DNA from 2 places in the Alteromonas pelagimontana genome. Region 2 is predicted to be linked to the other one. Evidence: riboswitches for the same ligand, from Rfam matches in the RefSeq annotation. Region 2 holds a riboswitch; the other holds the start of a gene.

Region 1 (15,515 bases), 1.5 Mb from region 2:
TCGGCCCCGGTGCCGCCAGCGCAAGGACGCAGACGGGGGAAGGCGATAGAAACCCGGCTGCGCCAGTAAGTTTTCTGCAGATAGCTGGCGTGTAGTGCAGTCATTATGCTGTCGGTACGCCAGTCAGCCAGACCGAGTAACGCACCAATGCCAATTTTATCCATTCCTGCTATTCCTAACCTGTCTGAGGTTTCCAGCCGCCAGTCAAAATCCTGCTTATTTCCGCGCAAATGAAACTGCGCGTAACGCCGCGCATGGTACGTTTCCTGATACACCAGCACGGCATTGATACCCAGCTGTTTAAGTTCGCGGTAATGTTCAGTACTTAACGGCTGCACCTCCATCATCAGATACGGAAAGTGACGTTTTAGCCGCGGAATCGTCTCTTTAAAATAGGCCATTCCTACTTTTGTTTCATGCTCTCCCGTGACCAGTAACAGGTTGCTAAACCCCATCGATTTAATTGCTTGCGCTTCTTGATCAACTTCCTCTAACGTCAGCGTCTTGCGCTTGATCCGGTTGCTCATGGTGAATCCGCAATAGGTGCATTCGTTGGCGCAAAGGTTCGATAGATAAAGTGGCACAAACATCGATACAGTATTGCCGAAGCGACTACGGGAAAGCTGTTTTGCGCGCTGCGCCATAATTTCCAGATAAGGCTCTGCGGCCGGCGACACCATGGCGATAAAGTCGTCAATGTCGGGATGGGAAGCGTGAATGGCAGCGTAGGCGCGTGAAGGGGTTACACTATGAACCCGCATCGCAATGTCGTCCCAGTTCTGGGTGCGTAAGTGAGTAGCGACAATCATGCTGTTTTACCTAAAAAATCGGTAAGTGGGCTTGAGGCGCTTGCCTGCAATGGGGGCGTAAATGAAGAGGTCGCTAACCCGGCTTCATAGGCCATTCTGCCGGTTATGACAGCCTGCTTAAAAGCCTGCGCCATAACCACGGGATCTCTGGCAGTGGCAATGGCTGTATTGACAAGTACTGCGTCGACGCCCATTTCCATCGCGGCGGTAGCATCGCTGGGGCAGCCAATACCCGCATCGACAATAACCGGTACGCTGGCCTGCTCCACAATAATGTGAATAAATTCCCGGGTGATCAACCCTCGGTTCGACCCAATAGGTGCAGCAAGGGGCATCACCGCTGCACAACCGGCTTCTTCCAGACGCTTACATAAAACCGGGTCGGCGCCACAATATGGCAGCACAATAAACCCAAGCTTTACCAGCTTTTCGGCGGCTTTTAGTGTTTCTATAGGGTCGGGTAGCAGGTAGCGCTGATCAGGGTGAATTTCCAGTTTTAGCCAGTTTGTACCTAAAGCGGCTTGAGCAAGCTGTGCCGCATACACCGCCTCTTCTGCTGTTTTGGCACCAGCGGTGTTAGGCAGTAGAGTCACAGGCAGCGAAGATAGAAGCTGGAGCGTCGGATCAGGCGTTTCGCCCATTTGCACCCGCTTTAGTGCCAGGGTTACCAGCTCGCTACCACTGGCGGCAATGGCGTCTTGCATGACATTTGGACGACTGAACTTACCGGTGCCAGTTAACAGGCGTGAATGAAAGGGCTTATTAGCGATGGTAAACACGGTTATCCTCCTGCAACTACATTAAAAACGTCAACATTGTCGCCTTCTTGCAGCACAACACTGGGCCAGTTTTCCTGCAAAACAATTTGCTGATTTACCGCAATTGCCAGCCCCTTTGTGGTGCTTTCCTGTAGCGGTGGAATTTCATCCAAGCGACAAGCCGCGTTACATTCGACCGGGGTGTTATTAATAATAACGAGCATTTTGTTCTCCACAGTAAGGACATTGCGGGTTGGCTGGTAAATTGAGGGTTTTCCAGGAAAAGCAACTGGCATCAAAGTAATGCATCACGCCCCATTGAATTGGCGCTGTACCGCTTAGGTACTGCAAAATAGCTAACGCCTGATATAGGCCAGCAATACCCGCTACCGGCCCTAAAATACCCTGTTGCAGACAGTTTTCTTCAACCTGCGCACTGCCAGCAAACAAACAGGCTGCGCAGCCGTGGGGGCCGCCGGGCAGAATATTTAACGCCAATGCTTTGTTACCCGTTGCCGCTGCTACGAACAGCGGAATCTTGCGCTCGTAACAGCGCTGATTGATTTGTAACCTGGCGTCAACACTGTCGGTGCAATCAGCCACCACACTGGCGTTTTCAAGTGAGCTAGCGTCTAGCTGGGCGATAGTGGTTGTCACTGGCACAACATCAACGAGCGAATTTATGTGCCGTAAGCGTTCGGCAGCGACAACCGCTTTAAGCTTTCCAATATCCTGCTGTTGATATAGCGTTTGCCGGTGCAGGTTACTTAATGCCACAGTATCAGGGTCGACAAGAACTAGCTGACCCACACCCGCAGCCGCCAAATAATGCGCGCAGATTGCTCCTAATCCGCCCACGCCCATTATAATTGCTTTCGCTTGTTTTAATCGTAGCTGGCAATCTTCGTCGAAGTTACTAAGCAAAAGCTGGCGACTGTACCGGCTATACTCTTCTTTACTCAGTTCCACGCCACGCCTCCTGCAAAGCATAAGTTTGCGCCACCGGGTCAGCACTTTCGGTAATTGCCGTTACCATGGCGGCATGGGTCACGCCGGTGTTCTTTACGTCCTGCAGACGCGCGGGGCTAATTCCTCCAATTGCCACTGTAGGAATGTTTTTGCAAAGTGAAACATACCGAGCTAAGCGGTGAATTCCCTGAGGTAATGATGCCATTTTCTTAGTGCGGGTAGGGAATATGTGACCAAGGGCGATATAGGAAGGCGCCAGCGGAATCACCCGACAAAGTTCGGCAAAACCGTGGGTAGAAACTCCTAATCTTAGCCCCGCTTCAGCGATAGCGGGTAAGTCAGCGTTTTGCAAATCTTCCTGCCCCAAATGAACACCAAAAGCGCGATGTTTTATCGCCAGTTCCCAGTGATCGTTGATGAATAACTGACAATCAAACTGCTTTGCCAAGCCTACGGCCTCTTTTACTTCACCTTCAACCGTTGCAGAGACATTTTTTATTCTCAGCTGAATTAACCTGACACCTGTAGGCAACAGCTTTCTCAACCAGTGCACGCTATCTACTACCGGATAAATAGTCGCTGAATTATGTATTAGCGGCAAAAAGCGGGGGCGATATTCAGCCGCCGTTGCGTTGGCTGAATCGTCTTTATAGGGCCTTTCATCGCCAATGCTCACCTGAGGAAAATCAGAAATATTTTCCGGCCGCCGACATATGCCCGGCACAAGCGCCCCGCGTGTGTGATAACAAGCAGAAAGCGCCTTTGATACGCACCCTTTCGCCAGACAAACGGCGTCAGGAGCCTGGTAACCCTCAGCCATAAACGCTGCCAATGCCGTTGCCAAGGTACAGCCTGTACCCCTTACGTGAGCCTCTTTGTATCTCGCCGTGGTGTAATGGTAGTGCTCGGTGAGAGAAACCAACGTATCGGTAGCATCTTTCTGCCAATCCGCGTGACCGCCTTTAATCAATACATAATCAAAGCCAAGCTCCAATAATTCACGCGCCGCCGCAAAGGCATCTTCGCCATTTTCGACTGCTAGCGCGGTGAGTTCTGAAAGCTCGTTGATATTAGGCGTAACAACGGTAACGAAAGGGGCAATGTCGGCAATAGCCCTTGCGCTTAAGCCAGAAAGCACGCCACCAGCGGAGGTCTTTAACACCGGGTCCCAAATCACGGGTAGCGCAGGGGAATGTTCTTTTAATCGTGTTAACTGGCTGGCAATCAACGCCAGTTGTTCGTCGTTGGCGACTGCACCTATTTTAATGGCATCAGGAGCGTTATCTGCCAGCAGCGCATTAAACTGATCGTTCAACAACTCGCAACATGTAGGTTGCACAGCGAACAGTGCGTGATGGCTTTGCGCGGACACCAAAGTGGTAAGGGTGCAAGGGAGGGTGTGTAACTGGCTTGCAGTAATAGTATCTCGCGCCAGCCCGGCGCCTGAACTGGAATCCATACCGCCAATACACCACAAAACGGGCAGCTTCACGAAGATTGTCCCGTTTTACTGCCGCTAATATACAGCTCAGCGCCGCCGGAATTAAAGGCTTCAGCCATTTCCTGCATGCCTTGTTTAATAGTGTCAGCTTCAGCAGCGTCCCGGACCTCCTGAGAAATCTTCATTGAGCAAAACTTTGGTCCGCACATTGAACAGAAATGAGCAACTTTGCCCGATTCCTGCGGCAGGGTTTCGTCGTGATACGCACGGGCAGTGTAAGGGTCGAGCGCCAGATTAAACTGATCTTCCCAGCGAAATTCGAATCGAGCCTTGGACATGGCATTGTCACGAATTTGTGCGCCTGGATGACCTTTGGCTAAATCGGCTGCGTGAGCTGCAATTTTGTAGGTGATCAGGCCTTGCTTTACATCTTCTTTGTTCGGTAGCCCTAAGTGTTCTTTCGGCGTTACGTAGCACAGCATGGCGCAGCCGTACCAGCCAATCATCGCGGCACCGATACCAGAAGTGAAATGGTCGTAACCCGGTGCAATATCAGTAGTTAACGGACCAAGTGTGTAAAAAGGTGCTTCGTGACAATGTTTAAGCTGCTCTTCCATGTTTTCTTTAATGAGATGCATAGGCACATGGCCAGGGCCTTCAATCATCACCTGAACATCGTATTCCCAAGCGATTTTGGTTAGTTCACCCAAGGTTCGCAGCTCGGCAAACTGGGCTTCGTCGTTAGCGTCAGCGATAGAGCCGGGGCGCAATCCGTCGCCAAGCGATAGCGAGACATCATATCGGGCACAAAGCTCACAAATTTCCCGAAAGTGAACATACAAAAAACTTTCTTCATGGTGGCTTAAACACCATTTCGCCATGATGGCGCCGCCACGTGAGACAATTCCCGTTACACGGGCCGCCGTTAACGGTACAAACGCCAGGCGTACGCCAGCATGAATGGTAAAGTAATCCACGCCTTGCTCGGCCTGCTCCACTAACGTATCGCGAAAAATCTCCCAATTAAGATCCTCAGCAACACCGTTGACCTTTTCCAGCGCCTGATAAATTGGCACTGTACCGATAGGTACGGGGCTGTTACGCAGCAGCCATTCGCGGGTTTCGTGAATATTTCGACCGGTAGACAGATCCATAATAGTGTCAGCGCCCCAGCGCGTAGCCCACACCAGCTTTTCTACTTCTTCTTCAATTGAGGAAGTCACCGCCGAATTACCGATATTAGCGTTAATTTTTACCAGAAAGTTACGCCCGATAATCATCGGTTCTGATTCAGGATGATTAATATTTGCCGGAATAATCGCACGGCCTGCTGCTACCTCTTGGCGCACAAACTCTGGGGTGATGGTATCAGGCAAGTTGGCACCAAAGTGTTCCCCGACATGCTGTTGTGTAAGAGAGTGCTCGGCCAGTGCCTCGCGGCCCATATTCTCGCGAACGGCAATGTATTCCATTTCCGGCGTCACAATGCCTTTACGTGCATAGTGAAGCTGCGTCACGCACTGCCCCTCGTGGGCAATCCGCGGCACGCGCTTATGGCTGAACCGAAAATCATCCAAGGCAATGTCCTGCTGCCGCGCTTTAGCATACGTGGAGCTTAAGTCCTGCAAGTCTCGAGTATCAGCGCGTTCGATTATCCAGTTTTCTCGCATGGATGTTATTCCCCGCCTGACATCGATTTGATTATCAGGATCGCCATACGGACCGGAGGTATCGTAAACGGGGATGGGTGGGTTAGCGGTATAAACCGGGTTGTCGCGATCGCCGGATACCAGTGAATCCGCCTGATGAATATGGCGCATCGACACCTGAATATCATCCCGCGACCCTTGCAGATGCACGCGAGTAGAATTAGGAAATGTCTGGCCGCTAAGACCACTAAGAAAAGTTTGCGCCTGTTGGCGCTGTTGACGTCTGTTTGACATAGCATTTTGCCTTTTGAGTAGGTTGAAATGCTTGTCAGGAGTGTTTGAAGGTGCTTAATGAAAATAAATGATATTACCCGCCATTCCGCCGTAATACACATTCACAAAAATCATTAAGTTGCCTTGTTCCCTTCGCAGGTATTAGCCTGATCAGGTTCAACGGATCCCGCGTTAGCGGTCTCAGCTCGTTTCGCAGATGCGAAACGGAGCACTCCGACAAGTAGTTGCTTTTAGTATAGAGGGGTAATAACGGAATTATCAACCCGTTTTTTCTATCAGTTACAAAAGAAAAATGCGATATTATCACAATTAAGGACGTTGGAATGATCACCTGGCTCTAGTCTCGAAAGCGAGTTTCTGGTAGTCTAAATGGAAATGATTGCTATTTGGTTTTAATGCCTGATGCAAATCGGTAGCAGGTGGGATACTTGTAGCGTATAAATGTGCTCCGCCAGCTTAAAGAATTAGCTTGAGAACAATTATGACATTATGGGATTTACCTTCTAAGCAACTTGCGACAATTAAGGCCATTCGCTCTGATATTCGCGAGAACGTTAAAGAACGTTTGTCAGAAATGGGGCTCGAAGACGGTAGAGATGTGCAGTGCATTCGTAAAGGTCCATTAGGAGGCCCAATCGTAATGCAGTTAGGCGGCAGTGTGTTTGCTATTGAGCAGGAACTGGCCTCTAAAATTGAAGTCGAACCGCAACACAGTTAATTTCCCTTCCTTTTTTAGTAACAGGATACGTTTTCTTCATGCAGCGCATTTTAATGGTGGGGAAACCCAATTCCGGTAAAAGCCTCCTTTTCAACCAACTGACTGGCTTGCGTCAAAAAGTAGCCAATTATCCGGGTGTTACCGTTGAAGTAAAACGAGGACAGTGTGATAAATTTGAGATCGTCGATCTGCCCGGTACCTATACATTGCGCGGCTTGTCTCGTGATGAAGAAATTGCCGTCAACGAAATTCAGAATGCCATAGAGCGGGACGATACCGCGTTGGTGCTGTGTGTACTTGACGCCACCAGGTTAGAGCGAAGCCTGGTGCTCGGCTTACAAGTGCAAAGGCTAGCCAAAGCAAAAAATAAAGCAGTGCTGTTTGCGTTAAATTTCATTGATGAAGTTCGCCGCATTGGAGAAAAAATTGATACCGATGCGTTATCTGCCGATCTGGGTAGCCCTGTGGTGGCACTGTCGGCAAGAACGTTGGACGGATTACATGAGTTCAAACAGGAAATGCTTCGGATTGCAGGTTCGCCACAGCAGTTTGTTCCCAGCAAGTCGATAGAGGAAACCGAGCCCGCTGCCCCGAAAAGCCACCAGTTGGCGAAGAGCTATGGTCTGAACTTAGATATTGTACTGAAAAATCAAAACTCGGTGGATCGGCTGCTATTGAATAGCTGGACGGGAAGCATCATTTTTCTTAGTGTGATGTTCCTGCTTTTTCAAAGCATTTTTACCTTAGCAGCGCCTTTGATGGATGGCGTGGAAACCTTTATTACCGGGTTCGCTGAAATTGTTGCTGCCATTACTCCAGCCGGTATTGTTACCGATTTCTTCAATGATGCCATATTCGGCGGGCTGGGTTCATTTTTAGTTTTCGTGCCTCAGATTATGGTACTTACCTTCATCATTGGTTTGCTGGAAGACAGTGGCTATTTAGCGCGAGCAGCGCTGATGTGTCACCGGCCGTTGAGCTTTTTCGGTCTCTCTGGCCGTAGCTTTATTCCGTATTTGTCGGGTCATGCCTGTGCCATTCCGGCAATTATGGCGGCACGAACAATAGAATCGCCTCACAAGCGGCTTGTTACTATGCTGACCATTCCACTCATGTCATGTTCAGCGCGATTACCGGTTTACGCACTGTTAATTGCAGTGCTGGTGCCCGAAGATGCTCTGTTTTTAGGTATATTTGATCTGCAAGGTGCAGCGTTCTTTGGCTTATATCTGTTTGGCATAGTGATGGCGCTGGTTGTCAGCCAGATTTTAAATCGTACCTTAGCGAAAGATTTAGAAGAGTCTGATATGCCATTTATTCTGGAGCTGCCTACTTACCGTATGCCTCACTGGAAGCCTTTGATGCATCGCGTGCTTAACAGCGGCATGGTATTTATTAAACGTGCAGCACCAATCATTTTTATGGTGTCAGTAGGTATTTGGGTTTTAGGGTATTTCCCCTTAAGCTCGACATTGCAGAATTCATGGTTGGGCCAGATTGGTCATGTCATCGAGCCCATTTTCGAGCCGATGGGGCTGGATTGGCGATATGGCGTGGCAATTCTTATGTCATTCTTGGCTAGAGAAGTGTTTGTTGGCGCGTTAGGAACCTTGTTCGGCATGGCTGGCGCCGATGAAGATGTAGTGGGGCTGGCAGAAAAAGTTCAGGCAGACGGTCTGACTTTAGGCGCAGGGCTTGGGCTGGTACTATTTTATGTGGTGGCTTTGCAATGCGTAGCAACGGTTGCCATGTTAAAAGGGGAAACCGGTAGTAATAAACTAGCTTGGGGGCTGTATGTTGCGTACGGTCTGCTTGCTTATGTCATTGCAGTTGCCGTAAACCTGATTATCTAGATAGTTGTTCTTAAGTGTGCTCACATGAAAAGGCAAAATGAGGGTATTATTAAGAACCGTCCGCAGGCTCTGTGCAGCAGGCGCTGTGCAGCAGGCGCTGTGCAACAGCATGGATGCTGCGGCTGAGCGCTCAAAGAAGGGTTTACAGCATGTTCTGCACGGTGTCTTGGTGATAACTCATACTTCAAACAGTTATTCAAATTGAAATACCACAGCGCCTGACGGGGGCGCTGTGGTTAGATATATCGCTCGCGTTTACTGCTCACGCTTACTGGACATTACCTGCAACCACTTCCTGCTCTCTTAAAGCTACTCCTTGTTTATATAAAGCAAGAGCCTGCAGGTTATCATCTCGACGTTCACTGATTGTCGCCAAAATTAATAAGTCGGTCTGGTTTTCTGACAGTTTAATGGCTTTAAGTAAGGCTTTTTCGGCTAATACATCATCACCTGCATGAAACGCGATATGGCCGAGCGTGGAGTACAGTTCGGCGTTATTTGACTCTTGTTTAATCCAAGTCTCCAGCAATTTAATTGAGGAGGATGCATTGGGAAGATTAATTTGCTTAAACAAAGGCATCAGCACCGGATTCGGCCCTTTCTTTTGCCACTCAATCAAACACTGCTGGGCATCAGAATGCATTCCCTGATCCATCAGTTGCTGGATGTAAGCGGCGCGGTAAGCATCATCATGACGAAGCTTACGAGGAAGATCTTCCCAGTACTGTTTTAGCTGATTGGCGCCTTGTTTACTGGCGATTTCCGAAAATTTGCCTTTAGCAACTCGCTGCGCCCAATGAACATAATCGTCAGCAAGCGGCTTACGCCACTGTGACAACCGGTTTTGCAGTGCCTGCCATTGTCCTAAACGCGCCATGGATTCTGCTTTTAAACGCACTACTTGCGGATGATTAGCTGATTTTTCATCCAGCGCGTCCAGCCGTTTTTGCGCCGCTTCGGCTTGACCTTCTTCTAAGTCCATTCTCGCCAGCACTAAGGTGGCAGCAATCCGGGAATGCGGGTACTCTGTCGCCTGCTCTAATAAATAACGAACCCGCTGAGGCTCATTTAACTGACGGGCAACCTGAGCCGCAGCAAGATAATTTACACCATCAAAATCGCCATCGGTCGTGCGGGTAAAAGCTTGCTTAGCCTCTTCAAACTCGCCCTCAGCCATCGCCTGCATACCGCGAAAGAACGCGCGCTGGCGTTTGCGACGGCTCCTGCCACCAAGCCATTGCCGAGACCCGCGCAGCAGGTTAAAAGAGCGTGAGAGCAGGCGTTTGATTACCCACCAGACGATGAATGCCACTACAATAGTGATGGCTAGACTCACCACCGTCATTTCGATATTCCACTGTCCCATGGAAATCAATACATAGCCTTTGTCCCCGATCACCTGGGGCGCCACTATCATGGCAAAAAGAAGTAATACAACGGTGACAACTGCAACTAAAAGCCATCTCATAAGGCGCTGGCTCCCTGCCCAAAGACTTTTTCAACCCGAGATTCCAACAGTTCTTGCAGCGGTGCCTGCGACTCCATCTGTTGCGGTAGCGTCTGACTTACATCAGCCGCCGCGAGCTTTTGGACTTCTCTGAGAAACCCTTTGATCTCGCTTTCACCTACTGCAAATTTTTTCTCTAACAATGCCGTAGCACTTTGTAACGATTGCTGGTACAAGTCATTTTGCCTGTTCATAGCAGCAGATTGCGCCTGCATAAGTTGCAGCTTCAATTGTTCCCGCGCCAGCCACTGCTGCTGTTCGCTCATTAGCGGCTCTACCGGTGTCTCGTTGCGGGTAACAGAAATAAACTGATCGGTGATAGAGTGCCAGACTGCGGCAAGATTCTGTTTCCAGTCACTAACGGATTCAGATACCTGATCTTTTGTCGCTTCCTGTTCAGGCTTTTCGAACGTATCCAAAGGTAGATTATCAATTTGCGCCAGTAATCCGGAAAGTGTTAAGGCTATTGACGTATGAGAAACGGGGTTCAGTTGTTGCAACATCTGAATATCCTGAGCAATCAGCTTGCGCACCGGCAATACCGAGGGATCGGTCAGTTCTTGTAATCGTTGGTCTGCATTGGAAAGTAGCATTATTGCGGTCCGAATATCTTGCTCTAACCACAATTTACGTCCGGCCATTCTTACCAGGTAATCCGCTTCAGCAATTAACCAGTCGGCGGGACGACGGCCTTCCATATTCTGAATTTCAGCCAAAGCCTGCTCACTTTGCTGGCTGAGCGTTTCACTTTTAGCCACAAGATCGTTAACCGACTTCGCCAGTTCAGTTTTGCTAGTTTCAAGTGCCTTAAGCTGTTGCTGAAGGGTAGTATTAGTGCGGTTTAGCACTTCCAGTTTCTGTTGCTGAGCGACCTGCGCGTCATATAAAGCCTGATTGTCAGACTGGCGCTGATACACATACCAATAACCGGCGCCAGCGAGAGCCAGAGTCAGTAATAAGGTGAGCAGCAATATTGTCCATAATCCGCCGCGGGAACGGTGACGGTGCGCTTTCTTGGAAGCAGGGGATGCAGGTGACGCTGTATTGGCTGTAGTAGTCTCGTTATGCTGTTCATCAGTTACGGGTATCAATGCGTCTGAATCCTGATTGTTATCTTTTTTGTCCGCCATGTCTTACTCCCAATTATCCTTTACCCACTGTATCAGTGCCCTGTCACTGGCACCATGACAAACTGCTACCTTTGTTATGTCCAATTCGCGCAGGCCCTGCGCCACGCGCTCACTGACGGTTACCCAAGGTTGCTGGCGCAATGCATCATTGTCATAGTGGGCAAAAAGATGCCCTGCCATTTCGCCACTTGTTGCAATAATGCCTTTTACGTTACGCCAATGCCAAAGGTTTGTTTCCAGCGGCTTTTTAAGCACTACCCGCTGATAAACCGTAACCGCATTAACGTGCGCTCCGGTTTTCTCTAAATGCTCCAGTAATGTGGTGCGTCCGCCTTCACCTTTAATGACCAGAATACTTTTATCTTTCACGTTTTTAAGTTCAGATAATGCCAGTAATCCTTCCGTTGTATGTTCTTCAGGGACGCGGGCGTGCACGCCCAGTTTTTGTAAACAACGGGCAGTGCTGTCACCCACAGCAATTACCGCTATAGCAGGGTCAAGAGTACGCAGGGTTTCAGTACATGCCTCACAGGCAAACGTACTGGTAAAAATGATGCAGTCCGGGAGCGGGCGAGCTTGCGCCAAATTGCTGAACTGCTGGATACCAGCTTGCAACCACTGAATATCCACCGGTGCCAGCGTGGTGACGCGTACTCCTGCATCGGTAAAAGCTTGCTGACTGGTTGCTGCCTTGGGTCTTGGTCGGGTGAGCAAATACATAAAGTCGGGTTCTGCCTAAAGGTAAAGCGCTTTTAAAATTTCTCCGGCCCCCTGTTCCAGCAGCGCATCAGCAACATCTACGCCGATTTCAGAGGCATTGGCTTTACTGCCAGTGGCAGAGGCAAATAAAAGCTCGCTTCCGTCGGGCTTACCCACCATTCCTGTAAGGGTCAGGGTGTCTTCATTTACAGTAGCAAAACTGCCAATAGGAACCTGACAACCGCCTTCCAAACGAGCATTCATGGCGCGTTCGGCGGTTACTCTGATATGCGTTTCTTCATGATTTAACGCACTTAAAAGATCAATAAGTTGTTGATCGTCATTGCGACATTCAATACCTACCGCGCCCTGACCAACCGCGGGAAGAGAGACTTCCGGCGGCAGCTCCTGAGCGATTCGACCCTCCATGCCCAAACGAATGAGTCCGGCGGCGGCAAGAATGATGGCATCGTATTCTTCATTATCCAGCTTTGCCAAACGCGTATTTACGTTGCCCCGTAAATCCCGAATGTACAAATCAGGGCGATTTCTGCGGATCTGGCATTGACGACGCAAACTTGATGTCCCGACTACCGCTCCCTGCGGCAGCGCATCCAGTGACTCGTAGTGATTGGAAACAAACGCATCGAAAGGACTTTCGCGCACGCAGATGGCGTGTAAGCCAAAATCGCTGGGAAAGGCAACGGGTACATCTTTCATCGAATGCACAGCAATATCTGCTCGCCCTTCGAGCATGGCAATTTCAAGCTCTTTAATAAACAAGCCCTTACCGCCGATTTTTGCCAGGGGCGTATCAAGAATTTTGTCCCCCTGGGTACTCATGGGAACCAGTTCTACCGAAAGATCAGGATGATGAGCAAGCAGTTGATCGCGCACATATTCTGCTTGCCATAGTGCCAGCGCGCTTTTACGCGTAGCGATTCGAAGTGTGCGGTTGCTGCCTGTCATTGAACGAGAGGAGGTCATAATGTTCCTGAAATTGCTGTAATCGGGGTAATTGTACCTAACTTGCTAGCATGTAGACCAGTTGCCTTTATCACTTACTACCTAATGCATAGTATCTATATATTCGATTGAGCCTTAAAAAATTAACAGAACACTTTTTCCAACCAGCTAGCAATATCCTGAATCTCCTGATAACAGACATTGTGCTGCATATTGTATGTTGTCCAGGTGGCGTTAAAGCCATTGTCTGCCAAAATTTTATAAGCAGCGTTACCAAGAAAGTGCGGCACCACTTCGTCGTGATCGCCGTGCGCCATCATTATTGGCGTTGTTTTATTGGTGTCACTAGCTTGCGCGGCAAGTTTGTCCGGTTCGCACATATAAGTGGATAGCGCCATGATGCCTGCCAGTTTGTGTTTAATCCGTGTGCCCAGGTGCAGTGCAATAACGCCGCCTTGAGAAAAACCGCCAAGCACAATTCGTTCAGCGGCAATACCTTGGCTTATTTGATTGTCAACCAAACGAGAAACTGCTGCTGCCGATTCCTGTACTCCGGCTAGATCTGCGCGGCTGTTAAAGTCGAAAGATTTAATATCATACCAAGCACGCATCTGCATGCCGTTATTTATTGTTACCGGGCGTTCTGGTGCGTGAGGAAAAAGAAAACGCACTGCCAGACTTTCGGGTAACTTGAGTTCTTTTACTATCGGGGCAAACCCGTGTCCAGAATCACCTAAGCCATGCATCCAGATAACACAAGCGGTAGGGTTCGGTCGAGTACACACTTCTACAAAGGGGAGTAAGACTTCTGACATTCAATGGCTTCCTGAAAAAAGATTATATGCCGTGAGCGTTGTGCAAACCGATCCCGTGGTTGCGCACTATAGTAGGTTAATATTACGACGTTACAATGGGTATGCTACCATTGCGAAATAAAATGACCACCCCAGAAAAACGACAAAGTTATAATCATGGCTTCATTACTCGGCAATCTATTTATACTGGCGGCACCGTCTGGCGCAGGAAAGTCCAGTCTTATTAAAGCGTTACTTGAAAAGCACGATGGCGAAGACGCTTATCCCATGCAGGTTTCTGTTTCCCATACCACCCGCAAACCCAGACCGGGCGAAGAAGATGGCGTCCATTATCATTTTATCAGTCGCGAACAGTTCGAGAGCCTTATCGAACAAGGCGTGTTCTTTGAGTGGGCCGAAGTCTTTGGTAACTATTACGGCACCTCGCGGGTAACAATTGAACAGACACTACATCAAGGAATCGATGTATTTCTGGATATAGACTGGCAAGGCGCGCGTCAGGTGAAAAAGCTGTTGCCTGATACCTGTGGCATTTTTATTTTGCCGCCTTCTACAGCCGTATTAAAAGAACGGCTTACCCGACGTGGCCAGGATTCTGAAGAGGTAATTGCTAACCGAATGCGTGAAGCAATTTCAGAAATGTTGCATTACGACGAGTTTGATTATGTATTAATCAATGATGATTTTTCCACTGCTCTGGCGGAGTTGGAAGCAATTGTTTGCTCTGGGCGATTGCGTACCTGTAAGCAGAATATGCGGCATTCTGCGCTACTGGAAGATTTGTTAAATACCTGACATAAGCAGTAAAACAAAATTTCTGCTGCAAAAGCGCCCTCAGGGCTATGAGAATAACTGGTTGTGTTATATACTACGCGGCCGTTTTTAGTAACTCGTTCACATCATTTCGGAGATAGACATGGCCCGCGTAACCGTAGAAGATGCCGTAGATAAAGTTGGTAACCGCTTTGACCTTGTCCTGGTTGCAGCCCGTCGTGCAAGACAATTAGCAACGGGTGGGAAAGATCCCATGGTTGATGCTAACAATGATAAACCCACTGTAACTGCACTTCGTGAAATTGAAGAAGGTTTTGTGAACGCTGGTACGCTGGAGCAGGACGAAATGCGCGATCATGAGCAACAAGAGCGTGCTGATTTTGCTTCTGTAGCAAACATTCTGTCTGATCAGTAGTCAACCAGCCAAGGTTGAAGCCAGCTCTGACATCGCCAGTGGTCTGAACCTCAGATTCACTGGCGTTTTACCATTGGCAATCCCTACAATTCTACGTATTCTGTCAGCTCTTATTCTTTTTACTGGAAATCGTCAGTCGCCGTGTATTTATTCGAGGGACTAAAACAGAAAATTTCTGATTATTTGCCACCCGATCGCGTGCAGTTGGTGCAGGGCGCTTTTGTGCTTGCGCATGAAGCTCATGATGGACAGATGCGCTCAAGTGGCGATCCTTATATTACCCATCCTGTTGCTGTCGCTGGCATTCTGGCCGATATGCACATGGACCATGAAACGCTAATGGCGGCTTTACTTCATGATGTTATTGAAGATACTCACTATAGCCAGGACGATTTGGCAGGGGCGTTCGGCAATACGGTAGCTGAATTGGTCGAAGGCGTCAGTAAGCTTGATAAAATTGCCTTTAGCAGCAAACAGGAAGCCCAGGCGGAAAACTTCCGTAAGATGATGATGGCTATGGTGCAGGATATTCGCGTTATCCTGATCAAACTAGCTGATCGCACTCATAATATGCGCACCTTGGGATCGTTACGCCCAGATAAGCGCCGGCGCATTGCTCTTGAAACGCTGGAAATCTATGCCCCCATTGCCCATCGCCTGGGTATTCACGATGTTAAAAACGAGCTGGAAGATTTAGGCTTTCTGGCGATGTACCCTA
Region 2 (15,515 bases):
GAAACCCGCCAGCCCACCCCTCACGGCAAAACCCTTGAAGGTTTGAAAGAGCAAACTGAGCTGGAAATCAAGAACCTGAACCTGAGCAACTGATCACTCTGAGTGAGCACACGTGAAAGCGGATGAGTATTACGTGGCGGGTGCTTTCCATAAGGCCAGTATTTCATCTACTGTGTCTAACTCTGCTGGCGACAGTTGAGGATAACGTTGTTCACTATTTGCCGCATTGGTAAACACCATTGCGGTAAACGCCACATTATGACTAACTAAAATACGCTCATGCACTAAATCTGAAGAGGGAAGACTGTTCATCTGGCAGAGTTTCCAAAGCTGCTGATTAACCTCGTTTTTAAAGCCCCAGCGCAACAGCATCAGTGATGTTGCACCATACAGACACAGTCCGAATTCATCATAAAGTGCCGTATTGAACTGCGTTAGAGATTGCGACTGTTCCCATAAAGTCAAAGCGCCATCTGCAATAACACAGTCTTCATGAAAGACCAGAAATAGTGACAACAGGCCGAAAAGAATCAACTGACGCACAATTTCCTTGTCGTCTTCGGGAACACCGGCAAAGCTGTATAGCTTAGAAAATATCGTCTGACTGAGTAGCATCGCGTCCGTCAACTGCTGAATATTACTGAACCGACATTGAGTGGTAAGTAACTGCTGCGCAGCAAAAATAACAGCGAGATGTTTAATGTTGCCAAGGCCCAGATTTCTGCCTATTGCCTGTTCCAGCGTTTGTGGCGCCAAGCCGTAGATAGCACGGCTGGCCTTACTCATAATATGGGCCTGAAAAATGGGGTCCCGTTCAACCAATTCCACCACACGGGGAAGCGTCATCTGTTCATCATCAAGAGCAAGTAACGATTGAATTGTTGCCGGTAGTGGCGGCAGATTTTCCACCACATCAAGTAAATTGCTGTTACCTCGTTGAAAGCGCATTCTGCTGCCCAGTTGCCGAACCTGGCCTGCGCTAATCCCGGCGTGTTCCTTGAAACTCCTTTCAAAAGATCGTCGGTCGGAAAACCCTAACAAATGCGCGGTGTCTTCTGTTTTTTCGCCAGCGATTAAGTACTGGCACGACTTATCATGAATATAATCTTTGAGAAGCGCGCTAAAAGAAATGTTTTCCTGCCGCAACTGCCGGCGAAAAGCAGATTCTGTCTGGCCTAGTTGAGAGGCAACCCATTCCGCTCGGATCCTGGCAGGGCTGGAGGCTTGCAGGAACGCATTCCGGATTTGTTGTTTTAAAGGTGCAGTCTCCGGTGCCGCAAGAGTGGCTTCCAGCATCTTTTTCATCTGCGCGCTATAGTAAAAAGAAGGTTGAGTTAACCACTTTTTATCCAACAGCAGCTTAATCTGATCATCGGGTAATATCGCCGCTTGACTTAGGGGGGCGAGCAGGGAAGCAGGGGAAGATGCAGGATTAGCAGGAGCGGACATTTGGGCAAAATCAAACTGTCGCCCAGCTAAATGTCTGAACAAAGTAAACAGAAAATAAATCTGTATTTGGGCCATTAATCCAACGCCCGGTTCGCGCCACGATATTAGAAGGGAATCGCTCGTTCCATCGGCAATTTCAAATTGGCTATTTGCGTCAAAAAGATCGCGATAGTGAACGGAAAGAATGGATAGTGCATCTTCAATATTTTTGCAGGCAGTGAGCAAGACCACTAAATTGCCCATTTTATTAAAGTCAAAATAGCCTATCAGTGACTTGCCGATACATGTCCGCTGATCCACAGGACAAAGCTGAGTGAGCAATGCGTTTAGATAACTGTCTTCAAACTGACCCTGCTCGATATCACTCAAGTTACTGAGTACCTGGTCATCACCATTGTCGCTCAGCCCGATATCACGGCGTAAGCTGAGTAGAGATCGTAGAATAGCAGACCAAAATAGCCCTTTATATTGCACATTCGCTCCTTGCCTGGAATTTATTATTCATCATACCGCAAGCTGATTTGCGTAAACTTTTAAGCGTTTGTAAGCAGTCACCGACCCAGTTGCTCGCTGAAATCGAAAGTGTCCCATTTTAAAACCAAAAGTGTCCTTTTTCCTTTCCCGCCCATTCCTTACCATACATCTAAAGTTGGCCGGTAAAAATAAGCCGATTATTTAACGGCAAACTTTTCGTGCAGCAAGGACGGAACGCCTCGGATCTTATTGATTAAGGGCGCCAAACGCATAATGCACGATAGTATCATTAATTGTAGTAATACTGCTAAGGATGAAAAAATGAGAAAAAGCATTAAAGCCACAGCCATTATGGCTTCTTTGTTAGCGGCGACTTCTGTTAACGCAGATGTCATCCAGACCTCACCGTTTAACTTTGACGCAATTTCTCTAACCGCTCATTCAACGCAAAATCATGGCAATTATTTTACGTCGGGCGCGGCAGGAGAAGTTTTATCTTTAACTGAAAATACGTGGGTTGGGGTAAACCTTGCCGATGCATTTGGTATTTCTGCACTGAATCCAATTAAAGACCAAAATGATTATGTCCTGAACTTTGATTTCAAAATGAAGGGCGCCTCTGATTCCGCATATTCAGAAATTGCGGGTATCTGGTTAGCGGACTATTCCAAATCTGTTCAGGATAACGACAGTTCTCGTACCTTTGAACTAGCGGGTACGCAGACCTTTGGACTCCAGGATTTTAACTACACCAATTCGGGCACATGGCAGACGTTCTCCATTATGCTAGGTGAATTTACATCAGGTAACATCACTGATGTAATTTTTATCAACGATTGTGACAACCGGAATGGCTGTGGTGACATGAATGTGAGCTTCAAAGGCGTTTCTATTTCGGAAGTAAGTGAACCCACCGCCATGGCACTAGCACTTTTCGGAATAGGATTAATTGGATGGCGCACTAGACGCCAGTAAAATGGGTCGTAAGACCACTATTTCGCCCGCACGTCACTTTAGCGGGCGTTTTCTTTTGTGCTAACTCAATCATCTTGACGAATTACCTTATCCTGATAGACTCTGCCCTTGCTGATTACTACGGTTTTCAGCGCAACCAAGGGGTGCCGTAACTGGCTGAGATCTATGTAAATGGGAACCCTTAAACCTGATCCGGATAATACCGGCGTAGGGATGGTGTCTCATTAAACAGCCAATTCACCTGCCGTAAAGCCGGATCTTTTAACTGAAACAGTCAAGAGATCCAGATGAACAAAAACGTTATTTCACTTTCCTTATTTTGCTTATCGTTCAGCGCCGTTGCTCAGGAAGCGGACTTAGAACGCATTACCGTAACCGGCGATTTTCGTCAGGCTACGCTGGACCAGCTTAGTACCAGTGCGTCGGTAGTAGGAGAGGCTCGCCTGGCCAGCAGACAAGCCGATCATATTGACAGCATGCTAAATATTGCTCCGAACGTAAATTTTTCTACCGGAGCATCGCGCGGGCGCTTTATTCAAATCCGGGGGATTGGAGAACGCAGCCAGTTTGCAGAACCTATTAATCCGTCGGTGAGCTTTTTAGTTGATGAATTCGATTTTTCTGGTCTTGCTGCTGCGGGGGTATTATTTGATACCCAGCAGGTTGAGGTATATCGCGGTCCGCAAGCGACGCTTTTTGGTACCGGAGCACTGGCTGGCGCCGTAAAAGTGGTTAGCCGCCAGCCTGCTGCGGACCCTTCAGGCTACGCGCTGTTTCGTTTAGGGAATAAAGACACCTATCGGATAGAAGCGGCTCACGGCGACAGCATTACAGAAAATGTTAACTATCGTGCTGCAGTCATGCAGAATAAAAGTGATGGTTTTGTCAACAACACTTACCTTAACCGGGAAGATACTGACAACATTGATGAATCAGCTGCACGTTTGGCGGTGAACTGGGATGTTTCCGCGGACTCGTCACTGGCTATTAATTACCGCTGGTACGATATTGATAACGGTTATGACGTTTTTTCTCTGGAAAATAATCGTAACACACGCTCCGATGCCCCTGGTTACGATACACAACGCACCAACGCCGTTAGCCTTAAAAGCCAAACACAAACCTACGCAGGCGACTTGGCGGTCATTCTCACTCACGCCTCTCACGATATCGCATATGGTTACGACGAAGACTGGACATATCCAGAATTTCATCCTGAAACTTATGTATCAGTTGACAGTTATTTCAGAGACGTCGCAACCAGTACGGCTGAAATACGATTCACCTCAAGTCCGCAGGCTGCTTTATTTTCCGGTAGAACCCAGTGGCTGGTGGGCGCATTTTATAAGGAATCTGAAGAAGATCTACTGCGTCAGTACACGTATCTGGAATCGCCCTTTAACAGCACTTATCAACCCACAACCAAAGCTGTGTATTTTGATACCCAAACACAGTTGAGTGAGGGTTTGTCGCTTTTAGCCGGAGTACGCATCGAAAATTATGCCTTTGACTATGTTGACAGCGACGGTATAGAAAACGCTTACGATAGCGATATGACTGGCGGAAAACTGGCGCTCAACTACGTTCAGGGAAGACATTTCTGGTACGGCAGCATTTCTCGGGGATATAAAGGCGCAGGGATTAATCCCGATAGCCGCCTGCCAACAGGTCAGCGTTTTTACGATGCGGAGTTCAATTGGAACTATGAAGTTGGCTATAAGGGGCACGTTTTTACGCCTGATCTTACTTTGCGGGCTGCCGTTTTTCATATGGACCGGGAAGACACCCAGATAAGCGATTATCAGATAGTGAAACGCGAGGATGGTTCTGAAGGGTTCATTGATATCATTGGCAACGCGCAAATCGGCACCAACCGCGGCATTGAACTTGAACTCGGCTGGCAGGCCACACAAGTGTGGCAGCTTCAAGGAAGCCTGGGTTATCTCGATGCTACCTTTGAAAGTTATACCAATGCGAAAGGCGAGCAAGTTGATAAACGTGAGCAGGCCCAGGCGCCGTCGTATACTGCCAATATCTTCAGCGAGCTTTGGGTGGCACCGGATTGGGTATGGCGGGTCGATGTGGATTATAAAGACAGTTTCCGTTTTTCCGACGGGAACGCGTTGGCTTCTCCTTCTACAACGTTAGTTAATAGTGAAATAAGCTGGCTGTTAGATGCCTGGACTGCCACGCTTTGGGTAAATAACGCCTTTGATCGCACCTATTATACACGCGGCTTTAGCTTCGAGAATGATCCTCGTCAATGGGATGGTATTGCAGAATCCTATTATCAGTTAGGTGACGGCAGACAGTACGGCATCACAGTTAAATATCAATTTTAAGGAGTAAAGCTTATGCAGGTAATGGTTGAAATTTCTTTATACCCGTTAGTAAATGAATTTGTAGCGCCAATAAAAGCGTTTATCCATCGACTGAACAGTTACGACGATATACAGGTGACAACTTGCTCGACCAGCACACAAATATCCGGTGATTATCAAAACGTAATGACGATTTTAGGCAAAGAAATGCAGGCTACCCACGAAGCGGTGGGGCAGGCTATCTTTGTTGCTAAATTTCTAAATTTTGATGCCATGCAAGCGCGCAAGGACGAGGATGAATAATCCCGCTGATGCATTTATTGCACAACTTGCGGCTACTTCCTTGCTTGAATGGATGGCAGTCATTCTTGCACTGGGATACGTATGGTTGGCTGCGCGGCAAAACGCGTGGTGCTGGTTGTGCGCTTTTTTAAGCACGGCAATCTACACCTGGTTGTTTTGGCAGGTTACGTTACCGTTTCAGGCGGCACTGAACGTTTTTTATATGATAATGGCCGGTTATGGCTATTATCATTGGGGCAAGGACCGCAGTGAATCACGACCATTACATAACTGGCCTTGGTGGTATCACTTGTTTATTGTTCCGGCTTTGCTGCTGTTGGCATGGGGGTTGTCCAGGCTGGCAGAAGGTCAATTTAACAGCGATCACCTGTGGCTAGATGCCAGTATCCAAGTGCTAAGCGTGGTCACCACGTTCATGGTTGCACATAAAGTGTTGCAAAATTGGTTGTATTGGTTTTTTATAAACATTGCGTCGGCGTATTTGTATGCACAAAGTGGTTTGCTACTTTCTGCATGTTTATTTGCCGGATATGTCGTTTTCTCTGTTTACGGATACTACCAATGGCAGCAGCAATGGAAAGTGCAACATGCAACAAGAGTCTTTAATTAAGTTACTTACCCCCGTGTTGGCGTTGTCCGACGAGGCCTCAATGAGCACGCTGCAAAGCGGTGCAATAAATAAAGTTTATCGGTTACATGACGGCGACAGAACATTTGCCGTCAAATGGGTTGGAGATGATGTGTTCAGCGGCATCAATCGGCTACACCAGTTTGTTTTGCAGGAGCAGTTGGCCCATCGCCACATCGCTCCCGAACCATTATGGTTAAGTGACGATGGCAGACTATGGGTAGAGGAGTGGGTTGAACCTAATCTATCAATTAGCCAGGACAACCGCGACAAGGTACAGGTGCTTGCCAATATATTAAGCACAATTCATCGCCAGCCTATTACCGCTCAGCCGCTTGAGCTTACACGCCGCTGGGATCACTATATCGAAAGTGCGGGTTTAGCGTCGGTTGATCCATTAGTTCACGAAGCCCATGCATTGCATGAATCTTTACACTTAGATTTCAATGATGATGACGTGCTTACCCTTTGTCATAACGATCTATCCTGGGGGCACATATTAAACGTATCCGGTCCCGTTATTGTAGATTGGGAGTACGGCGCAATGGGTAACCGTTACTTCGATTTAGCAAGTTGTTGTGCCGTTAATGAGTTTTCCGAAGCGGAATCATCCATGCTTTGCCAGCACTACGCTCAAGCCAGTGAGATACCGTCTGAAGTTGTTTTTCAGCATTATAAGCTACAAACACAAGTGGTGAAGGTAACTAACAGACTATGGCAGGCGGCACTCGGTAAAAGCAGAGGGAAAGCGATTGAGCCGCCTGTTGTAATGTAACTGCGGAAACTTGACAGCTTTTGTACAAAGGGTGAGCAAACAGGCTGACTAAGAGCAAAAGTGCTTTACCTTTTAAAAGTCATACGTATAATGCACAGCGCATTAGGGGTGTAGTTCGAATTGGTAGAACAGCGGTCTCCAAAACCGATGGTTGGGGGTTCGAGTCCCTCCACCCCTGCCACTTTTCTTGTGTCTGCGCTTTATGTTATGTACGCTATAGTTAAACAATGTTTTTTTGATTAGGCGTTATGTCAGGTTTATTATCTCAATATCAAATCGCTGTCCTTCAACAAATGGGCATTTGTGTTTGGGAATCTCAAGATAAACGTGACACTAGCTTGCTTCAAACAACATCTGAACTTTCCCAAGATCAAAAGCATCCTGTTAACCTGACTCCTCCTGGTCAACCTATTTCCCAGCAAGATAAACCGCGGCAAACCAGTGCTCAACGTTTAGCTGGCCTACGTTCGGCTTTAGCAGGTTCAGAACATTCAGATGCAGCTTCGCAACCGACGTTAAAAAATCGTCCTGCCAAGGAAAATGTGCCCGCAGCGGCCTCTGAACTAGCGTTTACCCAGGTTCAGAAACAGCAATACGCCGCTTTCTGTAAAGATGTTGAGCAGGTAATTCGAACTCTCAATGATAAGCTTCAGGACATGCCGTTACAGTGGTTTACCGGCAGCGCGTTACGTGTCAAAGCCAATCAAATCGTGCTGACGGCGTTACCCGATAAGCTTACCCCGCAAGACAAACGTTTGCTGTGGCAAAAAATCTGCCAGCTAGGTGACCAGGCAGAATGACAGCTGTAAATGTCTCTTTGATGATGCCCGAGCAACTTCACGCCGCCTACGCAATTCATAAAGCCGCAGTTTACCGGCACTGGTCATTCAATACGTTTGAGGATTGTAGCCACGCGCCATATTGTGCCTATGTTGCTACACTGGAAGGCAGTGTCATCGGCTACGCTCTGCTTTTACTGGTTGCTGATGAAGCAACGTTAATGGATATCGCAATCGATAAAGATCATCAGCGCAGGGGAGTGGGGACAGCGCTACTAAAACAAGTTGTTACTCACAGTAAAGAACACAATATGGCAAGTATCTGGCTGGAGGTACGCTCGGGCAATAAGGCAGCGCTGTCGTTATATAGTGATTTCGGCTTTGTCACGCAAGAAATTCGAAAAGGTTATTACCCTACCGCGGATGGCACTGAAGATGCCATCATCATGCGAGCGTTGCTCAACCCCTAAGTCCGATTGATCCCACTTCAGCGCTAGCCAATCTTAGTTTACTACATTTAAGTTGCTTAAAATTCATAGCGGCGTCTTGCTCATTTACCTTATAAGGCATTTCATAGAATCGAATAATGTTATTTGCGCAAGATCTCGTTTCTCTACCGACCTTTTCATCTGCACAACGAAAAATAGACCATTGGGTATTTTTTAAAATACGCAGGGGCGCTAAACCACCCAAAAAGTACACTTTTTGCTCATTACCGGATACCCCCGTATTTTTATAGATACCCTAAAACCCGCGTATTTAAAGGGCTGGGCATTGTTTACCAAGGATGATTCGGGCACTCTTCCACCCGTTGTTCATCTTTTGTATTTCTTCCTTTAGCAATACAAAAAATCTGTCATTTTAAGAGTGTGTAGTAGTCGTAATGAAAGATTTTCTTGCTCCAGTTTTTGCCCTTTTTGTTGTCTCTCAGTTAACTGCTTGCGGTTCAGGTGGATCGGACTCTTCCGCTGGAGTGACTCCTTCTAAAACTATCGTTCAACCGACCACGGACGCGACGCAAATTGAACAACCACAAGAAAACGAAAACGTTACCGATGTCGATCTTTCTCAAGACGAGGAAGAGGAAGTCAGCAATCCTTTCGAAATTGACGAGACGCCAGCCGATTTAGCGGAACCTGAGCTTCCGCCACAGGAAAGTGGCGGTATCGTCGATGTTGATCTTTCTAAAGAAGAAGAGGAAGAAGCCAGAAACCCTTATGTGGTCGACGACGTGCCTGCAACTTTAGTGGAAACCGCCGTACCGCAACCTGCGCAATTTTCGCTGGGGAGTGAAATCACCGCCATCGATAGCAGTATGACTGCGTGGATGCTAAACGACCTGATGAAAACAGCAGGCGTTAAAGACGTAAATACCGCTTCAAATTCGCATAGCTGGATTTATACAAAACAGGGCGTGTGGTTTACCACATCGTTGGAAGATGTGGTTGTTGATGAGCAAGGTTGGCCTACGTCGATGACATTACGAGATGGCTCGATTGCAGACAGCTTTCGCACCAGCGTGATGACATCAAAAGTGCGGGATGCTTATGAAGCAGGAGTGTATACCCTCACTTTTCAAGGGCAAGGAAACATTAATGTAACTAATGCCACCGTGCTCGAACAAAGCGACAATCAGCTGTTACTGGACTATTACGGCGACGGCGAAATTACCATCGAAATAACGGACACCGATCCGTTGGGAACCGATAACTATATTCGAAACATCACTCTGCGCCGTCCTTCGGCTGTAGAAGGTGAGACTTTTAACAAAGCGTATCTGGATTACCTGAAGCCATCAAAGGTGATACGTCCAACCAAGTTAGTAGGTAACGCGTTACTGTACGCTTATCCAAATGCTAATGGGGAACAAGCAGCGTTAACCGGTCAAGCGGCTTGGGCAAAGCGCACTCAGCTAAACGACGCAAAATGGAGCGGCGATCACGGTGCGCCCTATGAGGTTATTGCTGAACTGGCTAATAAAAGCGAATCTCATCTTTGGTTAAACATTCCGCTAGCGGCAGATGACGAATACGTTCAGGCTTTAGCCACGTTGATGCTCAATAACCTCAGCGCCAACAGAGCGATTTACCTGGAATTGGGCGACGAAATTAATAAGATGACATATCCGAACATTCTCGGACGAGATTATGCGCTTAATCAGGCGAAGGCGCGGTGGCCAAATGTTGTTATTGGAGAAACGACAGCTTATTCTGATGCTCGTATCACCGAAGATATGTTGGTGTTAAATTGGCAGGCTGCCCGTACTCTGGAAGTTGCTGCAATATTTAAAAGCGTATGGGGCAAGCAGCAGAATCGAATCGCAGTGGTGCTAGGCGGCAATTCCCGTTATGCCAGAGACGCTGAAGCGTACTACAGCGCACTGTTAACGGCTCCGGTTTATGTTAATGAGGAAGATGCTGGCTTACCAGCGCTGGCAATCGATGCATTGGCGATGGACGTTCAACTTACTAACACATCGGCCACCGCGTTTGATGATGGCAACAGTGATACTTTCATTGCTGAAGCGATAGATTATATTAATGGGAGCGGACGTTTTGGTGATGATTCAGAAGCCCCGGGTTTGCGTTACACCGTCAGACAGGTTTCGGAAATTTCGCAAAGCTATGGGTTACCAGTAATTGCCTATGCAGGTGGACACAACCTCAGTGCGGCAACGGCAACGAATTACCGGGTTCTGAAAAACACAGCGATGTACGATATCTATCAGGTACTATTTGACATGTGGCGGGAAGAGAACGGTGGCTTGTTTATTAACGCCCATGGCATCAGTGGTGTCGGAATTCCTTCCAGCTGCCAGCAGTCTTATTATGTACTGGCCAGTGCCGTGAATTCATTAGGTGTAAAAGAAACGCAGATGCAGAATGAAGCTGATGCGCCGGTGTATCGCGCGACTATGGATATGATGCGCGCCCTCGGCCAAACCAAGTAAACGTCTACAAAGCACCACCTTCGCGGTGGTGCTTATTCTTGTATACATTCGCGGGTAAATTATCTTCTTTGAACGGAGTCAGAGGGAATCACCCGTCCCAGAGCCATGATTTTCTGTTCTACAGTTCTATTGCTGCATTCGTGCTGCAAAGGCGATGAAAAGCCTGCCTTCAAACGCTTTACTTTGAAGCGATCCTCCCAGAATGTACCATCTTACAAATTACCCGCCTAGCTCCTTTCAAATTTAATATCTCAGCTTTGCAATGGCTGTGATATGTTATAAGGTATCATTTCTACACCACTTAAAAGCGGCTTTTATAGCTCGCAGTTAGTAGTTCGGAAGCGTCTAAGCATGTTATAGCTACTGAAGTTATGACGCGTGAACAACAAAATTAATTAAAACTGCCTTAAGGTTAACCAATGCGATCAAGCGCTGTGAGAATAACAGCTGTTCCTACCAATATCATTACCGGCTTTTTGGGTGTAGGAAAGTCTTCTGCAATTTTAAATATGCTCAAACATAAACCCGCTGAAGAAAGGTGGGCGGTGTTAGTTAATGAATTCGGCGAAATTGGCGTTGATGGTAGTTTATTGGCAGGCCAGCAAACACCTGAAAATGGAATTTTTATCCGTGAAGTTCCGGGCGGCTGTATGTGTTGCGCGGCGGGTTTACCTATGCAGATTGCACTTAACCAGTTACTTTCTCAGGCCAGGCCTCATCGCTTGCTAATTGAACCGGCCGGGCTGGGTCATCCTGTTGAAGTACTGCAGGTGCTTTCGGCTGAACACTATCGCAGCGTATTATCGATCCAAAGTGTTATTACGCTGGTAGACGCTCGCAAGCTATGTGATACCCGTTATACCACTCACGCCACCTTTAACCAGCAAATCGCCATTGCCGATGTTATCGTGGGAAACAAACAGGACTTATACGCACAGGAAGGTAAATTCCGCCTTCAGGAATACGCAAAAGTGCACGCTAGTGCAGATGCCAAAATTATTTTTGCTCAACAAGGTGTCTTTAATTTGGCGTGGTTGCAGCGCCCTTCGGCTACTGTTGTGCATACTCATCATCACTTTCACAATCGTTCAGATGACTCACCTGGTATTAACGCTGCGCCGTTTCCCGCATCAGGATATCTTAAAGCTGTTAACGAGGGCGAAGGATATAAAAGTATCGGCTGGCGTTTCTCACCTGCTAAAACCTTTGATCGAAGCAAGCTTTCTAATTTTTTTAGCGGATTACATGTAGAGCGGATGAAAGCCGTCTTTATTACGATCGATGGCGTCTACGGTTACAATTTAACAGCGGACGCGTTATCACAAGTAGAGTTAGATGACTGTGTGGAAAGTCGCATCGAAATTATAGCCGCAACGGTAACTGATGAGTGGGAAACGCAGCTATTGAGTTGTATAGCAGATCAATAGGCTTGTTACACATTAATGCGCATTAGTTTTACTTGGCCGGTGGCCGGCACCTCGCCAAGCGTACGCCGTTCACCAATATCGCAAGGTCTATAAAGAGTTTATTATTTAACAAATGAAAAAGCGGCGGATTCTTCTTTTGTAATTACAATTGCAGGCGCGGCTCAATGAAGTTTAAAAACACAGAAATACGCGATGAAACTGCGCTGTTTCGATAGTACACCGCCTGCACCGACTCGCGACGATTAGGGCTTAAAATATGCTTATTGAGCACACTCACTAAATGGCCCGACTTGAGATCTTCTTTTATCATAAAGTGTGATAACAGCGCCAATCCTTGTCCGGCAGTACACAGCTGGCGAACTGTTTCACCGCTTGAGGCGTAAATTGAAAAGCGCAGCTTTTGTGGGTTTTCTAGCGGCCAATTGTTTAAGTGCGGAGCATCGCTAAAGCCTATCAATCGCTGGTTGTGCAAGGTTTCAATGTTGTCTGCGAGGTTGTTTTGCGCCAGGTATTCTGGACTGGCAACAATGAGAAGTTTGCTATGGCCTAACCGGCGCGCGTGCAAGTTAGAATCGCTTAGCTCCCCAATTCGAATGGCGATGTCAGTTTTGTGTTCAAGCAGGTCAATGATGCTGTCATGGCTGGTCAGCTCTAAGATAATATCTGGATACGCACGGCAAAATTCTCCAATCAGAGGTGTGAGCTGATGAAGTACAAACGGGCTTGCGGCGTCCACTCGCAATATGCCTGAGGGCTTGCGGCTCAATACACGTAGCGCCTCTTCGCCTTTTTCCAGCATATTTAAGCCATCGCGGGCAAAGCTTAAAAAAAGTACACCTTCTTCAGTGAGTTCCAACCGTCTCGTAGTGCGGTTGAGCAGGGTAACGTTCAATGTCCGTTCTAAACGGGTTACCGCTCTAGATATTTTCGCTACTTGTTGATCAAGTAAATTGGCCGCAGCGGAAAAGCCGCCGGTATCGACCACCGTCAAAAAAGCTTCGAGATCTTCAGTTTTTGAATTAACAGGCATAGGTTAACCTTTTCATTTTTCGCAAAAGTATTTTGTCACTATTGCCATTTATTGCAAATGACTTTACTCACACAATAGCGCCATTGTTTTTAATCTTTACTTTACAGAGGAACCACAATGCCTATTGCGCTACTCGCGTTAACCCTGAGTGCCTTTGCTATTGGCACCACGGAATTTGTGATTGTTGGCTTAGTGCCAACCATTGCTCAAGATCTGAATGTGACACTACCCAGTGCAGGTTTATTGGTTAGCCTTTATGCCATAGGTGTGGCGGTGGGCGCGCCAGTACTTACCGCCGTGACTGGACGATGGAATCGTAAACATGTTCTGCTTAGTCTGATGGCACTGTTTATTGGAGGTAACCTTTTAGCGTGGCAAGCGCCTGGCTACGAAAGCCTGATCATTGCTCGTATCTTAACGGGTTTGGCTCACGGGGTATTTTTTTCCATTGGTTCTACCATTGCTACCGGATTGGTAAGCAAAGAAAAAGAAGCTAGCGCTATTGCCATTATCTTCACCGGCTTAACTGTGGCCTTAGTAACAGGTGTGCCGCTGGGCACGTGGATTGGCCAACACTTTGGCTGGCGTGCCACGTTTTTAGTAGTTTCGGCGCTGGGCATCATCGCCCTGATTGGTAGTGCCATTTTGGTCCCAAACAACTTAAAGCAAAGTAAGCCAGCGCAGCTTAAAGAGCAACTGCAGGTGTTAGTTCAACCACGCCTGGTGCTGGTTTATTTGATGACGATTTTAGGTTATGGCGGCACATTCACCGCTTTTACCTACCTTGCACCAATTTTACAACAAGAAACTGGCTTTGCACCTTCGGCAATCAGTCTCATTATGCTGGTGTACGGCGTGTCGGTTGCAATTGGTAATATTTATGGTGGCAAGCTGGCGGATAAAAAAGGCCCGGTCACCGCGTTAACCATTATTTTTACTGCCTTAGCTGTGGTTTTATTTGCCTTAACTTTCACTTTGGGTTCCAAAGCGGGGGCGGTGATCACTGTGTTAATTTGGGGCGCCTTTGCCTTTGGTAATGTGCCGGGTTTGCAAGTTTATGTAGTCAAACTAGCCGAAACATTCACCCCAAATGCCGTAGATGTGGCCTCGGGCTTGAACATTGCCGCGTTCAATATTGGTATTGCTTTGGGCGCTGTACTTGGCGGCGCAATTGTCGAGAACATGACACTGCAAGACACCGCCTGGGTAGGTGCGCTTATCTCTGTGGCTGCGTTGCTGGCAACCCGCTACAGCGGCTATCTTGACAATCGAAATGAAGCGCGTGCCCCGGCGGTCGTCTAACGCTCTATCAGCTACCACTTGATAACCCCAGGGCGCGACTTCAGTGAGATACTGGGACGTCGTTTGGCGTTCCAGATAAGCGCCGCTTTACGTTGTGGGCCTGGCTCACCAATACCCTCATCAAATGACTAAAGTGTCAGTCAGATTCTGGCATTCATGATAACTATCTAACCGGGGTTGTTGATGCCCTACCTTTTTATTTGTAGAGTACAGGCTGAAATATTAAAGGAATCTGAAGTTTAGCCACAGTTGCTCGTAAGCTGAAGAAGCAATGTCGCACACCGTTACAGTTAGCCATTGGCGCTGGCGGAGAGGTAATGGTAGCCGATTTCCCAACCATTGATTGTTTATAACGCCGGGATCAGCGAAAATAGCGGCCCATTACGATTAACTCGACGGATTTGACAAGCGAAGAACTGAAAAGAGAGTACTTCCAAAAGTATGTGCAAATCCGTGTACAAACGAAAAGAATTTATACATGGCAAACCAAGATTTTCTTAGTGAAATCAACAAGCGAAGGACCTTTGCTATCATCTCTCACCCTGATGCGGGTAAAACTACCATTACTGAAAAAGTATTGTTATTCGGACGTGCTTTGCAAAGAGCCGGTACGGTAAAGGGTAAAAAGTCCGGTCAACATGCTAAGTCTGACTGGATGGAAATGGAGAAAGAACGGGGTATTTCTGTTACCACATCAGTAATGCAATTCCCTTACAAAGACCACTTGGTCAACCTGCTCGATACTCCCGGTCACGAAGATTTTTCTGAAGATACATATCGCACCCTGACAGCGGTGGATTCCTGTTTGATGGTAATTGATGCCGCCAAAGGGGTAGAAGCCCGTACCCGCAAACTGATGGAAGTTACACGCCTTCGTGATACGCCCATTATTACCTTTATGAATAAACTCGACCGCGACATTCGAGATCCGATGGAAGTAATGGATGAGGTGGAAACCGAGCTTAAAATCGCTTGTGCGCCCGTATCCTGGCCCATTGGGAGCGGTAAAGGGTTTAAAGGTGTTTATCACATTTTACGCGATGAAACGATTTTATATAAATCGGGGCAGGGCCATACCATTCAGGACGTTCGCGTTATTAAA

Evidence for each region. A riboswitch is a leader RNA that binds a small molecule or an ion and turns the genes downstream of it on or off. The one in region 2 is predicted to bind thiamine pyrophosphate.
Region 1: linked by a shared signal. The riboswitch ahead of thiC (phosphomethylpyrimidine synthase ThiC) and the one ahead of CA267_RS03625 (TonB-dependent receptor) in region 2 are both predicted to bind thiamine pyrophosphate.

Annotation. Positions count from the first base shown of each region.
Region 1 is NZ_CP052766.1:2,296,931-2,312,445, forward strand. It holds gene thiH (2-iminoacetate synthase ThiH) at 1-809, opposite strand, end outside; gene CA267_RS10225 (thiazole synthase) at 806-1,588, opposite strand; gene thiS (sulfur carrier protein ThiS) at 1,591-1,791, opposite strand; gene CA267_RS10235 (HesA/MoeB/ThiF family protein) at 1,775-2,536, opposite strand; gene thiE (thiamine phosphate synthase) at 2,523-4,028, opposite strand; gene thiC (phosphomethylpyrimidine synthase ThiC) at 4,025-5,920, opposite strand; TPP riboswitch at 6,031-6,146, opposite strand; gene CA267_RS10250 (FeoA family protein) at 6,390-6,638, shown strand; gene feoB (ferrous iron transporter B) at 6,677-8,491, shown strand; gene CA267_RS10260 (heme biosynthesis HemY N-terminal domain-containing protein) at 8,760-9,959, opposite strand; gene CA267_RS10265 (uroporphyrinogen-III C-methyltransferase) at 9,956-11,128, opposite strand; gene CA267_RS10270 (uroporphyrinogen-III synthase) at 11,132-11,848, opposite strand; gene hemC (hydroxymethylbilane synthase) at 11,864-12,796, opposite strand; gene CA267_RS10280 (alpha/beta hydrolase) at 12,937-13,608, opposite strand; gene gmk (guanylate kinase) at 13,765-14,403, shown strand; gene rpoZ (DNA-directed RNA polymerase subunit omega) at 14,525-14,797, shown strand; gene spoT (bifunctional GTP diphosphokinase/guanosine-3',5'-bis pyrophosphate 3'-pyrophosphohydrolase) at 14,939-15,515, shown strand, end outside.
Region 2 is NZ_CP052766.1:764,692-780,206, reverse strand. It holds gene CA267_RS03640 (acyl-CoA thioesterase) at 1-93, shown strand, start outside; gene CA267_RS03635 (helix-turn-helix domain-containing protein) at 130-1,923, opposite strand; gene CA267_RS03630 (PEP-CTERM sorting domain-containing protein) at 2,245-2,898, shown strand; TPP riboswitch at 3,028-3,129, shown strand; gene CA267_RS03625 (TonB-dependent receptor) at 3,186-5,240, shown strand; gene CA267_RS03620 (YkoF family thiamine/hydroxymethylpyrimidine-binding protein) at 5,253-5,522, shown strand; gene pnuC (nicotinamide riboside transporter PnuC) at 5,515-6,132, shown strand; gene CA267_RS03610 (phosphotransferase) at 6,110-6,925, shown strand; tRNA gene CA267_RS03605 (tRNA-Trp) at 7,030-7,106, shown strand; gene CA267_RS03600 (hypothetical protein) at 7,174-7,725, shown strand; gene rimI (ribosomal protein S18-alanine N-acetyltransferase) at 7,722-8,174, shown strand; gene CA267_RS03590 (hypothetical protein) at 8,588-10,654, shown strand; gene CA267_RS03585 (CobW family GTP-binding protein) at 11,074-12,081, shown strand; gene CA267_RS03580 (LysR family transcriptional regulator) at 12,224-13,111, opposite strand; gene CA267_RS03575 (MFS transporter) at 13,229-14,413, shown strand; gene prfC (peptide chain release factor 3) at 14,892-15,515, shown strand, end outside.